Regions from separate parts of the Desulfosalsimonas propionicica genome, predicted to be linked through region 1. Evidence: riboswitches for the same ligand, from Rfam matches in the RefSeq annotation. Region 1 holds a riboswitch; the other holds the start of a gene.

Region 1 (7,700 bases):
CCCTTCCTTCAGGATCAGCTTTGAAACCTTGTTGCCCGGAATCTCGCGCATGACCAATCCCCGCATCACCACAGCCAGGGACTGGGCGCCGGCGTTGCCGCCCTGACCGGCCACCACAGGAAGAAAAACCGCCAGGATGGTGAGCCTGGCGATCAGGCCCTCAAACATGGCCACCACGGCGGCCGCCAGAAAGGCCGTGGCCAGGTTTACGTGCAGCCAGGGCAGACGTTTTTTCAGAGAAAAAAGAATTGGTGAAAAGGGCCGTTCATCGGCTCCGGCGCCAAACATCCGCTGGAAGTCCTCTGTGGCCTCGTCCTGAATGCCATGGATCAGCTGTTCGGCCTTGATGATGCCCAGCATATGGTTTTCGCTGTCAACAATCGGGGCTGCAAAATATCTTCTTTTGGACAGCTCGTTGCCCGCCTGTTCCCTGTCAACAAAGGCATGGATCGAAAATACGTTTGTCCGCATCATCGATTCCAGGGGCTGTTCGGGAGAAGCCAGCATCAGATCCCGCATGTTCATTACGCCAACGAGGCGTTCTTCTTCATCCACGACATAGCCATAAGAAGCGGGCAGCCGTTTTCTGGCAAGAGAGCGGATCTTTTCGACGGCCTCCCGGGCGGTAACCTCCTTGTGAAAGGAAAGGAAATCCGTGGTCATGAGCCGTCCGACGCTGTCCTCGGGATAGGTGAGAAGTTCCTGGATCTGTTTTTTGAGCTTTCCGGGTATATGTTCGAGCAGGCGCTCCCGGGCCTCATTGGGTAGATGCATGAAAATGGTTGCAGCCAGCTGGGGATCCAGAGACGATGCAATTTCCCGGAATATAGCCGGTTCTGCGTCTTTTAGCAGCGCTGCCGTGTACCCGACCTGCAGATGGCGAACGGCACGCACGGCCAGCGGCGCCGGCAGCGCACCCAGAACTTCAACCGCCTCTTCTTCGGTCATTCTCGCCAGGCTGCGCGCAGCGGCAGCCGTATCGTGCTCAAAGAATTTTTCTACCAGCGGAAGCAAAGAAGATTCCTGTTCCATGGGCACTCCTCACCTGGTCATTTAACAGGTAACGCGCATTGCGTAGTTGTAAATTCCTGTAAATATTCCGCATTCAAAAAGGAAATCATTTGATCCCGTTTACTTTGTTTTCAGTCCCCGGCTTTATTTGACAGTTTCGTAAAGAATAAGTTTTTCGATGGCGCCATCTTATTTCAATTGTGTGATCGTTACTCTCCTTGTAAACCAAAGGAGGACAAAAATGCAAGGTGATCACAAGCACAGCCGCGTTGGCATCTGTTCGTGACGCCGGGCGCGCAGTTCGGAAACGACCGCTTGTGGGCCGGAAAGGGCAAAGGGAAACGATTCCCCTTGACAATGCGTTTTTTGTATTATTATAAACATATACTTAAAATTTGATCTGTCCGGGTGCTTTTAACAAAGCCGAACAGGGAACCCCGTGTGAATCGGGGACGGGCCCGCCGCTGTAAACGGGGACGAAAGCTGCACAATGCCACTGGTCAATAAGATCGGGAAGGCGCAGCCGGTAGATTGATCCGTGAGCCAGAAGACCTGCCTGAACAGATGCAAGGGGTTTGACTGTGCTGGCAAGGTTGTGCCCCGGAATCAATCTGCGGATAAAAAAGGGAAATCCCGGATCGTTTAAGCGATCCGGGATTTTTTATTTGGCTGTTGCGCCCTGAAGAGATTTGTCTTGACAGCAACGGGAACTTTTGACTATGCCTATTTCTTTAAAACAATCGGAAATCAGAAGCATTTCCATAAAGCGTTTTTTAAAAACAGCATCATTTGTGCAGGCCCGGGGCGTGTACAAATGCAGAAAAGTACACAAAAGCCACGAAGGCTGACACAGGAGAAAAGACCTGTATCTGTCCTCGTGGCTTTTTTTTGTGTCGCAGGAATGCGGCGCATCGCAGATATTGGGCTTTTCACTTTTCCATCATATTTGAAAATATAAAATGACGGGATCAGGAGCTTGATCATGAAATTGAAATTTACGGCGATACTGGCTGGCGTTTTCCTGGCCTTGTTTCTTGCCGGCACCTGCCCCGCGCAAACCGCGGAAGGCGGCGATACCGGCGAAAAGGTGCGCAGCAACGTCTTCGAGTCAGTGCAGACCCGCAAACAGACCCAGAAAGAACGCGAACAGTGGCAGGAAGAAAAACAGGAACTGACCGCTGCTTATGACCGGCTTCAGGACAAAAAAACACGGCTGGAAAAAGAGCGGGCGCTTTTGGAGAAAAAAAAGGCTGCTGCTGAGAAGCGGATTGCCGGTAAGGAAAAAAAGCTCGCAGATATAGAGCAGATCACCGAAGACATCGAACCCTTTATCTTGCAGACCGCAGACAGGCTCGAAGAGGTGGTTGAAAACGATTTGCCCTTTCTTGCAGCGGAGCGGGAAAAAAGACTGGACCGGATCGGGGAATTGATGGCAGATCCCGGCAAATCAGTGAGCGAAAAATACCGCAGGGTCATGGAAGCCCTGTTGGTGGAGGCTGAATACGGAAACACCATTGAGGCCTATCAAAAAAGCATTGAGGTGGACGGCCGCAGCCTCAGGGCAAATATTTTTCGCCTGGGAAGAATCAGCCTGTTTTACCAGACCATGGACCAGGAGGAATGCGGCTGGTTCAATGCGGCGGAAAACCGATGGGAAAAGCTGCCTGCGACACACAACAGCAATATTGCCGCAGCCATTGACATCGCCGCCCAACGGCAGCCGGCCGAACTGCTCACTCTGCCGCTGGGAAGGATGGTGGTAAAATGAAAAAAAAGATTCTGACTGTATTTACTGCCGCCTGTGTCTTTTTTTCCTGCGCCCCTGTTTTTGCCCAGCAGGACATGCGCGAGCTGCAGATAAAGGCCCGCATGCAGAGACAGAAGCTTGAAAATCAGGCAAAACAGGAAAAAAGGGCCGCTGAACAAGAAGCCGGGCAAACCCGGCAGGAAATCACGAAAAACAGAAAGAGCCTCAAACAGGCCATTGCCGGTTTGGAGAAAGAAACCCAACAACAGGAGGAAAACATCGCCTCCCTGGAAAAAGACATGGAAGCATTTTCCGCCAGGGAAAAGGAACTTGACAGCGAGCTGGCTGAAACAGACAGGATTGTAAGTGAACTGGCGGGAACAATAAAGGCCAATGCAGACGATATCACTGGTCTTGCAGAAGGCAGCCTCCAAAACCCCCTGGCGCCCGGGGCGCGGGCACTTCTTGAAAGCATCGCAGAAAAGCGCAAATTTCCGGGCATGGAAGATATCCGGATGATGGCAGAAGTCCTTTACAAACAGGTCCGGCTGTCCGGAAACGTCCGGGTTAAAGGCGGCACCATTATTGACCGCTCAGGAGAGGAATCCAGGGCCGGGATACTGCTCATAGGCAATTTTACAGCAGCATACAGGACTGACCAGGAAACCGGTTTTCTGAAACATTCTCCCGGCAGCGGGCAGCTCTTTGCCCTGTCCAGCCTTCCGCCGGGGGGAATGCAGCGAAAAATCAACGACTACATGGACGGCAAGTCCATGGCCGTGCCCATGGATATCACCCGGGGAGGCGCTTTGCGCCAGCTAACCCATGAGTTAAGCCTTTCAGAGCAGATCTCGGAGGGCGGCCCCATTGTATGGCCGATCCTGTTTCTGCTGGGCCTGGGACTTCTTATTATCGCCGAAAGAACCATTTTTCTGCTGCGCAGAAGGTTTGATGCAGAAGGTTTCATGCGCTCCATTAAAGAACTGGTAAAACAGGGCAGGTTTGAAAAATGCAGGCAGGCCTGCGACGGCCACGGGACAAAGCCGCTTCCGCGTGTTATCAGCGCGGGCCTTGACTGCTGCCACATGCCCAGGGAAGAAATGGAAAACGCCCTGCAGGAGGCGATCTTAAGGGAAATCCCGCCCATGGAAAGATTTTTGTCCACCCTGGGCATGCTGGCGGCCATTGCCCCGCTTCTGGGGCTTTTGGGCACAGTTACCGGCATGATTAACACTTTCCACGTGATCACCACCCACGGCACCGGTGATCCGCGCATCATGTCCGGCGGAATCTCCGAGGCCCTTGTAACAACCATGCTGGGACTGGCCGTTGCCATACCTATGCTCATGGCCCATACCTGGCTTAACCGGGCGGTGGAAAAAGATATCGGGGAAATGGAGCAAAACGCGGTGGCCCTGGTCAACATGGCCCACAAGAGCCGCGGGGGGCATGAACACAACAGCGGGGAAAACCGGCAGAAATGATCCAGGACCTGTTCACAGCCCTGTACCGGATGAGCCAGTATTTTGAAAGCGGCGGAATTGTAATGTTTCCGCTGGCGGCTTTAAGTCTGGTTATGTGGCTGCTGATAATAGACCGGGTCCTGCACTTCAGGCGGCTTTATCGCAAAAACATGAGTTCGAAAGCGGCCTGGGCGCATATATCAGAAAACCGGATGCCGGATCCGGCCCACTACCAGGGAGCCATTTCGGTGCTCGTGGCAGAGTTTATACGCAGCAGAAGCGGCGATCCGGTCCTGGACCGGTTCATACTCGATGAAACCGTATTGAAGATCAACCGGTCCATGGACGACCATCTTGCCACCATCGGCGCCCTGGCTGCATCAGCGCCCTTAATGGGGCTTTTGGGAACGGTTATCGGAATGATCGTCACATTTGACGTAATCGCCGTGTTTGGCACCGGAAATGCTAGGGCCATGGCCGGGGGAATTTCAGAGGCCCTGATCACAACCCAAACCGGGCTGCTGGTGGCTATCCCCGGAATGTACATGAAGGGTTTTTTAGAGCGAAGGGCGCAGAAATTAAAGCAGCGCACCGCTGTCATCGGCTACTATCTGCGCAGACATTTATAAAAAGGCCCAAAAGAGAATCTCATGATCAATATTACATCTGCAAGGCGGAACAGAAATACCACCCGGGAGCTTAATATTGCGCCCCTGATCGACATGGTTTTCATCCTGCTGATTTTTTTCATTGTGACCACCAGCTTTGTAAAAGAGACAGGAATAGACGTCAGCCGCCCCACAGCCACAACCGCTGTCAGCAAAGAAGACGCCTCCATTCTTATCGCAATCGACGAGGACAACCGGGTTTTCATGGAAAACCAGGAGATAGACGTGCGCGCTGTTCGGGCAAACATAGAGCGTGCCCTGGCTGAAAATCCCGAAGGCGCCGTGGTTGTGGTGGCCGACAGGGCAAGTAGCACGGGAACCGCTATCAAGGTAATGGACGGATGCAGGCGGGCGGGGGCGGAAAATGTTTCTTTGGCGGCAGATGTTCCGGGCGGGGCGTAAATGAGGGGAAAAGAACCCGAAAATTCCTATTTCAGAGTGCTTTTCAGGCGAAGACGCGGGGCATGGGCAATGGCTGCAGCAGCGGCGGCAGCCCTGAACCTGGCAATCTTCGCCCTGGTGCCCTACCTGCTTGAAGCCGATCCTGAAATAAAAACCTACAAAAAGATCGCCTCGGGGATAAACGTGATCCGCATGCAGGAGCCGGAGGATCCTGAACCAGAGCCAAAAGAAGAAGAAAAAGAAAAGGAAGAAGAAAAGGAAGAAGAAAAGCCGGATCCGAAAAAAGAGGCTGTTGCAAAAAAAATCGCGCGGCCGGAAATGACCGTGCCTTTTGACATCAATCCCAGGCTGCCCGCGGGTCCGGACTCCCTGGAACTGCCGGAGATGACAACGCCCCAGGCTTATTCCCCCAAAGACATGTTTTCGGCAGGGGAACTTGACCGGCCGTTGACTGCGGTTTCCCGCATTCCCCCGACATACCCGATGCGGGCAAAACGCAGAGACATCGAGGGATGGGTAAAGGTTCGGTTTGTGGTGGACAAGCAGGGCCGGGTCAGGGAGGTGACCATACTGGAACAGGAACCCGATGGGGTTTTTGATAAGACGGTGCGCAACTGCGTTTCAAGGTGGCGCTTTAAGCCGGGCACTGTGGCGGGCGTCAAAGTAAAAACCGTGGCGGAAACCACCATCAGGTTTGAACTGGATTAAAAGACCCTATGCCTGGATTTCTTTCAAAATTTTGCACCATCCTTGTTATTGCCCTGGTGCTTTCCTGCATGAAGCCGGAGGCGGCATTATGCTCACAAGGCCCGCCAGCTGCTGCGCAGATGGTGCTCTCAGAGGCCTATTGGCTGATGGATAAGGAAAGCCACGAAAAGGCCCTTGAAAAAATCAAAAAATTTCAGGCCCGTTCCGAGACCAGGGATCCGGATCCGGATGCCGCAGATCCCAGGGGATATCATCACCCCGAGATCTATTTCATGCTCGGAAACATCCATTATGCCATGGAAAATCCGGAAAAAGCCAGACATGCATACCAGCAGGCCTTAAAACGCGACCCCGGGCACACCAATTGTCTGGTCAATCTGGCCCGGATATTCCATGAACAGGAAAACTACACAAAAGCGGCTGAAAATTTTGAAAGAGCCTATGCATCAGAAGACAGAAACAATGCCGCACACCTTTATTACGCGGCGGTCAGCCTTCTTGCAGGCGGCGCTGCAAAACAATCTCTGGACCTGTTTGAAAATCTTTTGCAAGCCCATCCCGACGAGATCAAACCCCGGTGGCGTGAAAATCTGGTGCACGCCTTTCTTTCCGCAGGCCAAAACAGGCAGGCTTTGCCCCACGTAAAGCGCCTGGCGGAAAAATACACTGGAGACAAGCAGATCCAGTGGCAGGAAATACTGCTGCATCAGTATGTTGAACTGGGCATGCAGGATACAGCCAGAAAATACGCCCTTGAGCTGACAATGCAGGCCCCCACCCTGCCCAAATGGTGGAAGGCCCTGGCACACACGGCATTGTCTCAAAACGACTACGATCAGGCATTAACGGCCATGACAATTTACAGCTACCTGACCCCGCTTTCAAAGCGGGAAAAAAAGCTCCTGGGCGATCTTGCTCTCCAGGCCGGGGTACCGGTTAAAGCAGTCCCGCACTACAGGGTGTTTTTAAAAAAAGATCAGGACAAGTCCGTGCTGAAAAGCCTGACGGCTGCATTAAGACAGCTTGGAAAGCCAAAAGAAGCCCTGGAGGCCATCAGGGAGTTTCAGGGACATCAAAATGATCCGGCGTTAATGATGCTCAAAGCTGATCTTCTCTACAGCCTGGACAGATTCGGGGATGCGGCCGCGGCATACAGCGCGGCTGCGCGAAACAAAGGAAGGCAGGAAAGCCGCGCCTGGCTCATGGCCGGATACGCGGCCTGGGAGGCGCAAGACACGGACGCTGCTTTGCAGTATTTTAAAAAGGCGGCTGAATTTGAAAACCATAAAAAGGATGCAAAAGCCGCCATTCAAAGACTGGCGCAATAACCCCTTACAAAACAACTCCGGCTTGTATCAAATTCCGGTATTTGAATAAGGGGGCAGCCGAGCCCGGCCAGGCCCATGCGGCTGCCCCCTTTGGCAAACCTCCCGTGAAACGGGAAGCATTTTTTTTATAGCAGCAAATACCCGCCGCTTCAATGCTTTACCGCGTCCACGGGCATATCCTGAAACTGAAAAATGGAAAGGAGAGAAATGGATGCGCAGAAAAATCGCCCGCTGGACCGGGATCATCATCATCGCTGCAATCTTATCGCCGGTATTTTTTTTATGCCGGGCAGATGCCGAAGAGAATGTGGAAGAACTCGATACCATGGTGGTCAAGGAAAAGAAGACAAAGCCGCAGATTGTTACTGAACCC
Region 2 (7,700 bases), on a different contig from region 1:
ATCCAGAAACCCATCGAGCCTGAAGTTCTGCTGATGATGATTGAAAAGGCGTTGCAGGAAAGACAACGGACCCGGGAAATCCGCCATCTGCGAAAGGCCTTGGTGCAAGGGTTTTCCTACGGCAAGATTATCGGGAAAAATCACAGAATGCGGGAAGTTTTTCATCTCATCGAGAAAGTGGCGCCCAGCGACTCCCGCGTTTTTATTACCGGAGAGACCGGGGTAGGCAAGGAGTTGGTGGCCAGGGCGATACATTTTAACAGCCCAAGAAAAAATAAGGCGTTTGTTGGCATCAATTGCGGGGTGTTGTCAGAATCCCTTTTGGAAACCGAGTTGTTCGGACACGAAAAGGGGGCTTTCACCGGTGCCGATCGCTGCAAGCAGGGTAAGTTCGAGTATGCCAGGGGAGGGACGCTGTTTCTCGATGAAATCGGCGATATCTCTCCGGCCCTCCAGGTGAAACTGCTTCGGGTTACTCAGGAAAATTCCATGGAGCGGGTCGGAGGCAACTCCCCGATCGATGTCAATGTGCGGATCGTATCGGCCACGAATCAGGATATTATGGGAAAAATCAAAAGCGGTTCTTTTCGGATGGAACTTTTTTACAGACTCAATGTTGTTGCCATTCAAATACCGCCCCTGCGGGAAAGAATAGACGATATTCCCCTCCTTGTACATCACTTTATCCACTGCCTGAACCGGAAATTTCATAAAAACATCCAGCGGGTTTCAACACGGGCCATGAAACAATTGATGCAGCACAACTGGCCCGGAAACATTCGGGAACTGGCCAATATTCTGGAAAGGGCGTTTGTCACAACAGACGGTGCCGTAATCGATAGTATCGATTTCTCAAATGATTTCCGGAAAAGTACCGGCCAGCAAGCCTTATACCCGGTGGACACGGATATTCCTTTTAAAACGGCCATGGCAATGGTCCAACAGCAGTTTGAGAAAGCCTACCTTTTAAAAGTGCTCCAACAGTGCAACGGCAACGTGTCAAGGTCGGCAGAAATAATGGAACTTAATCCCCGAACGTTGTGGCGCAAAATAAAGGACTACCGGATTGATCGGTTAGAATGCATCCTCGCTGGTAATCGTTATTGATCAGTTTGTATTCTGATGTCACAGTGCGACATCCATGCCCTTATCATAACCAATAAAAATAATAGGGTTTTCAAATATAAACACACATTTTGTCTTTGGGTCGCGCCATCGGTGCCGGCATTCACCTTGTAAAAAAACTTCTTTTCCAATTGCGTAACTGCCGAATTTTCCCTGATGAAATTACGATCGGCAAAACAAACAGATTAATGGCACATATTTTGAATGTGAATAGAGTAAGGATGCCAACTCATGTATGGCATCCCTCCCGCATTTTGAAGGGAAAATGGTGGAAATCCATTGCTGCCCCGCAACTGTAAGCGGTCTGTCCACCGTTTTATAAGACTGCGAGCCAGAATACCTTCTTTCCGAATGTCGCGCTTTCGAGGGTGAGGCGCCCATTTGTTAAAGCAGAGAAGAACCGTAATCGAACTTTAGCAAATGCAGGGTCTCTGGGGGTACAAAGCTTGATTGCGACAATTTCACAACACCACAATCCGGTTGGAACCTGTTGCCGTGACCTTTGCGTCGCCGGTTGAGCCAGCGGACAGGATCGTCCATTCGTCAGGCTGTTTATCTTCGAACGGGCGAGGAGTTCTGACCCGTTCTATTATAAAAACCAATCATTTTCTACCTGTGGGAGGCCCAGATGAATGCAAAAGAACGTGTGATGGCAGTTATAAACCATCAAAAGCCCGATCGAATGCCGTGTTTCGGAGCCAATTCGACCGTGACCTATGACCAGATGGAAGCAGTTGGCGCGTACTGGCCCGAAGGACACGAAAAGGGTGAAGCTATGGCCAAGCAGGCATTGGCCGCATATACCGTGGTGGGTTTTGATGCCGTTCGGGTTCCCTTTTGTCAGACATTTGAGGCGGTTGCCCTGGGATGCATCCGGAAGTCGGGGAAAATCAGGGATTCCGAAGGAATTCCGGGAATTGATCATCCTCCGCCTTATAAACTCGATGATACGCCCGAGTTTCCCGGTGATTTTCTTTCAAGGGGGTATATACCTGAATTGCTCAAAGCTATTGAAATCCTGAAAAGGGAAGTAGGCGATGAGGTCCCCATTGTGGGGGGAATCATTGGCCCTTTAACCATCGCTGGCTCTCTTCTGGGCAGTGTGCCACTGCTGAAAGCTACCTACAAGGCACCTGAAAAGATCGTGCCGTTTTTGGATATCGGTGAAAAAGCCGGTACTGCTCTGGCCAATGCCATGATCGAGGCGGGAGCAGATATTATCTCGATCGAGGACATGACCGCCTCCCCCGAATTAATTGCGCCCAAAACCTATCGGGACTACGAACTGGAGTACCAGCGCAGGCAGATTGAATCCATTTCTGTGCCTGCCATACTCCATATTTGCGGCAATGTCGACAAGATCGTTGAATGGATGGGGCAGACTTCCCCTGCAATTCTGAGCCTCGAACCCAAGGCCGACACCCGGCTGGCCCGTCAAAAATGCGGGCCCAATATGATCTTCATGGGAGGGGTTGATACTGCGACAACCCTGTTCATGAAGGATGCTGAAACGGTGAAGAAAGGTTGTGAAGAACTTATAGAAGATGGCGTCCAGATTCTGGCCCCGGGATGTGCCGTGGCACCTGGCACCCCCATGGATAACCTGAAGGCTATGGTGGAGGTCGCAAAGGCTCACTAGATAGATGATCGACTGTGGCGGTTGTCCCGGAAAACCCCACAGAAAAACAACAAAAACAAAACAAGGAGAAAGATGATGAAAGTGTTGAACGATTTTTCAAACATCTTCAGGCGGTATGATCTCCATGTGGAAAAAACAGGCCAGGCCAAGGAGGTTTCAAAAGACCCGATTCTCCAGGATATCGCTAAGTTCGTGGTAGAAGGAGATGAGGAGGGAGTCCTGCCCGTTGTCCAGAAGGCCCTGGAAACCAAATCCCCCCTTGAGGTCATCAATGATGCACTCATCCCCGGCATGAATGAAGTCAGCCGGTTGTGGGAAGAAGGCAGCTATTTTCTGCCCCAGGTTATCCTCTCAGCAGATGCCATGAATGTCGGCATTGCAGAGTGCGAGAAGAAAATGGGAAAATCCATGGAGCGAAAAGCAAAAGTGGTCACACATACCGCAGAAGGCGATATTCACGACATCGGCCAGGTGATTGTCAATGCACTGCTCAATGCCAATGGCTTCGAGGTTATCGACCTGGGATCCGATGTCCCGGTGGATAAGGTCGTGGCAGCATGTCGAGATCATCAACCGATAATGGTTACCGGCACCGCACTCATGACCACTACCATGTCGGCCTTTCCCAAAATTGCTCATCAATTGAAAAAGGCGAACCTGGAAATTCCTTTTATCTGTGGTGGTGGCGCGGTTGCCGAGGAATATGTGTCGGAATATGATCTGGGTATCTGGGGCAAGGAAGCCAGCCAGGCTCCGGGAATGGCCGAAGATGCACTGGCAGGTGAATCCTGGCAGTCCATGCGGTCCAAGTGGAATGGATAACGGATCAGTGGGTCAAACGCATGATTGTTGACATCGTTTTCGGGTTTCTGGGAGCAGGAAAAACCACATTCATCACCAGGATTCTCAATGATTGGGCCGTCAAAGAGAAGACCGTGGTGCTGGTGAACGAGTTCGGCGAAGTGGGTCTTGACGGGGAACTTCTTGCTATGCAGGGAGGCAATGTCGTGGAGATGCCCAGCGGTTGCATCTGTTGTACACTGCAGGCGGATTTCAAAACTCAACTGATGGACATCATAGATACCATCCAACCGGAAAGAACCATCATAGAACCTACCGGTGTGGCGACGATTTCCCAGATTCGATCCATCATTGAACTGCAGGTATTCGAAGGGGCAATAGAGGAAATCAACGATATTTTGATCGTGGATGCCACTGGATTTATGGATCTGTACAAAGCCAATCGCCATTTCGTTGAGTCCCAGATCGAGTATGCCAACATCGTTATCCTGAACAAATACGATCGGGTTGATAAGAGAAAAGCCATGTTGACGCGCAATTCGATATCGGCCATCAATCCCGGCATTACGGTGCTAACAGCGGCATTCGGGGCGGTGGATTGGGCGGAATACCAATTGGCCCTTTCCACCGTTTTTCGTTCAACACCATCGATAGACGTGGAACGCGGCCATGACCATGACTTGGCGCACCAGGACCGCTCATCATCACCGGCAAATGGCAGGAAATTGCGTTTCAGTGAAAATCAGGATGCGCTGGGTTATGAATCTTTCGGATATGTTTTCGAAAACCTGTCGTTTGATCCGGAATCGCTGGATTCATTCTTCCACATGCTCAAACAAGAGGCAGCCGGCATGGGTGAAATCGTGCGGGCGAAAGGGATTTTTCAAATCGGTGATAAGGGTGTGTTAATGGAAATCGCTTCGGGAGAGTTGTCCACCCAGCCCGCAGGGCAGGTCAGAGACAGCAAAATCTCGGTCATCGGCAAAAGCCTGGATCGGGATAAAATAAGCGCTGCTTTGAAACAGTGCACAACAGAGAAGTCATGATAAATATACGGGCAAAACAGGCAAATGATATATGCGGCAAACCCGTCATCCTTATTGTGGATGATGCCTATATGGCCCTGCGGCCGTTGACACGGTTGATCTCCCCGGAAAAGTACAGGACCATCTGGGTTTCAGATGAACAGCAGGGGTTGAAACTTCTGGAGAAATATCATGGCGTGCCGCTGGTCTGCATCATTGATCTGAAATCATCGACTATGGGCGCAGGCGGGTTTTTCCATCAGGCCAGACAGCTGTGCGGTCCCATCCCGCTTCTTATCACCAGTCCCCTGGGAACGATTTTGCATATGAGAGGCGATTTTTATGAGTTTGCGGGTTCCAATTTCAAAGACCACATCAATGATATTCTCTCTATCATCGTAAGGAGGCTGGCGAATCCGGGGGGGGCGAAAAGCAGGGCATCGAAACCACCGGAAACAACCCATGGGCCGACGGAATTCATGGTTGGCTGCAGCCGCAGCATTAATGAAATCCATCGCATGATTGATAAGGTAAGTCGTTTTCCCAGCACTATACTCATTCAGGGAGAAAGCGGCACCGGAAAAGAGCTGATAGCGCAAGCCGTTCATCGCGCCAGTCAGCGGAAAAATCAGCCGTTTGTCGCAATCAATTGCGGAGCTATACCGGGAAATCTAATGGAAAGTGAACTTTTCGGACATGAACGGGGCGCTTTTACCTCCGCAAATACGCATCGAAAAGGAAAGTTCGAAATCGCCCGGGGCGGCACTGTTTTTCTGGATGAAGTGTCTGAAATCGAGCGTGATTTGCAGGTCAAGCTGCTCCGGGTTCTACAGGAAAGGGAATTTGAACGGGTTGGGGGCAACGAAACCCATAAAATAGATGTTCGCATAATCGCCGCTACAAGTCGGAATCTGAGAGAGGCTGTGGAGGCGGGATCGTTCCGGGAAGATCTGTTTTTCCGTTTGAATGTCATACCCTTTCAAGTTCCTCCCCTCAGGGATAGAAGAATAGATATTCCCTTGTTGTTGAATCACTTTATGAAAACAACGGCTGAAAAAACCAGCCTGCGGCCGCCGCAGCTTTCCGATCCGGCGGAGAAGGCGTTGCTTCGGTATTCTTATCCTGGAAACGTGAGAGAACTGGCAAATATTGTGGAGCGACTTTTTGTCCTGTGCTCCGATGGACAGGTGACGCTGGCCGATCTGCCAGCAGAAATTCTGGATGAAACCTCCGGGGACTCTGAATACCCGGGGAAATGGATCAACGATTTACCTGAAACCGGGGTCCGTCTCCGGGAGATGGAAAAGGCCCTCATTGTAAAAACCCTGGAAAAAACTTCGGGAAACAAGGCAGCGGCGGCCAGAATGATGGGTATGACGCGACGTCGGTTGTATATACGGCTTATGGAATATGGCATCGTTTCCGCATAGGCGTGTTACCTCAGGTGACACCTGCGGGCCCGGATGTCACCCGGGGTGACAGTGCATGCGGGCTGATCGGCCGAAGGCTTCTGTCCCGGAGGTGTTTTTTCGGGCATTTTCCGGTCTCCATCTCATCGAGGATTTCATGGCACATGTTTTGCCTTTTATCAGATTGAGGACATTCAATTTACAATGGATTTGAACGTCGAAGAGGGCCATCCAATACATAATTGAAAAGGGGGATCGTCATGGCAAGAAAAAAAATTGAAAAAATGGCTTACAGCAGTGGTGCGGAGATGATGTTCGGCACCGCCAAGCATCCGGTCAAGACTTCTCGCGGCATCCATATCGGCGGGGGATTTGTCCATCCGGAAGTGGTTCCGCACCCCCGGGCCGGAAGCGAAAAAACCAAGAAAACACTCCTTCGGGAATATGAACGGGCCAACGGGGACGCACTGGAGCGAATGGTCATCGTCGGCCATCCTACTCTGATCGTTGAAAACGAACATGTGTTTCAGATGACCCATAATCCAACCTGGGGTGGAGAAATCGCGGCCCAGACCGCCCGCCAGATGGATGATTGTCTCGACAAGTACGGCCTGAAAGCCGCATACCGATCCACCCCGGCCGATTTGCGCAAACCCGACATGCACCACATGCGGGAAAGCGATTACACCCATGAGATTATAGAATCCTTCAAGCAGGTGTCCAAATACGCCGACATCATATCCATCGAGTCGATGGGCGGAAAAGAGATATTCGACCATGCGATCATCCGTAACGACATTACCGGCATCCTTTTCGGCATCGGTGTCCTGGGCGCTATCGATATGGAGTGGATGTGGGACCAGATCGTAGATATCGCCAAGTCCAACAATTGCATTCCCGGTGGAGATACCAACTGCTCCGAGGCGAACACGGCAATGTTTATGGCCGGCGGCATGGTTTCCAAGGATGTCCCCCATGTCATGGCGGCCCTGGCCCGTGCCATTTCAGCCTCCCGTACACTGGTCGCCTATGAATGCGGCGCTACCGGCCCCACAAAGGATTGCGCTTATGAGGATCCCATCATCAAGGCCATGTCCGGCGTTCCCATCTCTACAGAGGGAAAAATCAGTGCCTGCGCCCACTCAGACCTTGCGGGGAACCTCATCGCTGCGGTTTGCGACGTTTGGAGCAATGAGGCAGTGGAATATCATGATATGTTCGGCGCCACCACCACGTCGGTTTTTGCGGAAATCCTGGGCTACGATTGTGCCATGTTCAACAGTGCCATTGAGTTGGGCTATCAGGAACAGATGAAAGAGATACTGGTCAACTCCGATATGTACCGTGATTCTCACAGCTTGATTCTGGCCCCGGATAACGCCTGGGAGATTGGCAACGCCATTATCGGCAATCGCGGGGACAGCAATTACGCCAGCGGCAGAGCGGGCGCCATCAAGGCGGGCCAGATTATCCTGGGCGACTCCAAGATGAAGCTGACCCAACTCGAAAAAAAGGCACTGGAAAATGCCATGAAAGACCTGGAAGGCCTTCCGGACAGCGAGGGGGATTTCATCCAGATGTGCCTGGACAAGTACAAGAACGTCAAGGGATTCAACCCGGATTCTTATGGGCTATAGCGGTCCATTATAACACGGGTATCGGCGCAAAGGGCATATCCGGGACACCTTGCTTCGGTTATGC

Evidence for each region. A riboswitch is a leader RNA that binds a small molecule or an ion and turns the genes downstream of it on or off. The one in region 1 is predicted to bind cobalamin.
Region 2: it holds a riboswitch for cobalamin, as region 1 does, so the genes downstream of both, HNR65_RS03480 (MtaA/CmuA family methyltransferase) here and HNR65_RS12460 (hypothetical protein) in region 1, are expected to answer to the same signal.

What each region holds. Positions count from the first base shown of each region.
Region 1 covers NZ_JACDUS010000007.1:122,112-129,811, forward strand. The annotation lists gene mgtE (magnesium transporter) at 1-1,032, opposite strand, end outside; cobalamin riboswitch at 1,401-1,585, shown strand; gene HNR65_RS12460 (hypothetical protein) at 1,706-1,969, shown strand; gene HNR65_RS12465 (DUF3450 domain-containing protein) at 1,994-2,779, shown strand; gene HNR65_RS12470 (MotA/TolQ/ExbB proton channel family protein) at 2,776-4,242, shown strand; gene HNR65_RS12475 (MotA/TolQ/ExbB proton channel family protein) at 4,239-4,850, shown strand; gene HNR65_RS12480 (ExbD/TolR family protein) at 4,872-5,291, shown strand; gene HNR65_RS12485 (energy transducer TonB) at 5,292-5,999, shown strand; gene HNR65_RS12490 (tetratricopeptide repeat protein) at 6,008-7,327, shown strand; gene HNR65_RS12495 (TonB-dependent receptor) at 7,539-7,700, shown strand, end outside.
Region 2 covers NZ_JACDUS010000002.1:602-8,301, forward strand. The annotation lists gene HNR65_RS03475 (sigma-54-dependent transcriptional regulator) at 1-1,107, shown strand, start outside; cobalamin riboswitch at 1,331-1,487, shown strand; gene HNR65_RS03480 (MtaA/CmuA family methyltransferase) at 1,754-2,764, shown strand; gene HNR65_RS03485 (cobalamin B12-binding domain-containing protein) at 2,837-3,586, shown strand; gene HNR65_RS03490 (CobW family GTP-binding protein) at 3,607-4,611, shown strand; gene HNR65_RS03495 (sigma-54 interaction domain-containing protein) at 4,917-6,020, shown strand; gene HNR65_RS18110 (hypothetical protein) at 6,031-6,165, opposite strand; gene HNR65_RS03500 (methyltransferase MtaB domain-containing protein) at 6,260-7,636, shown strand.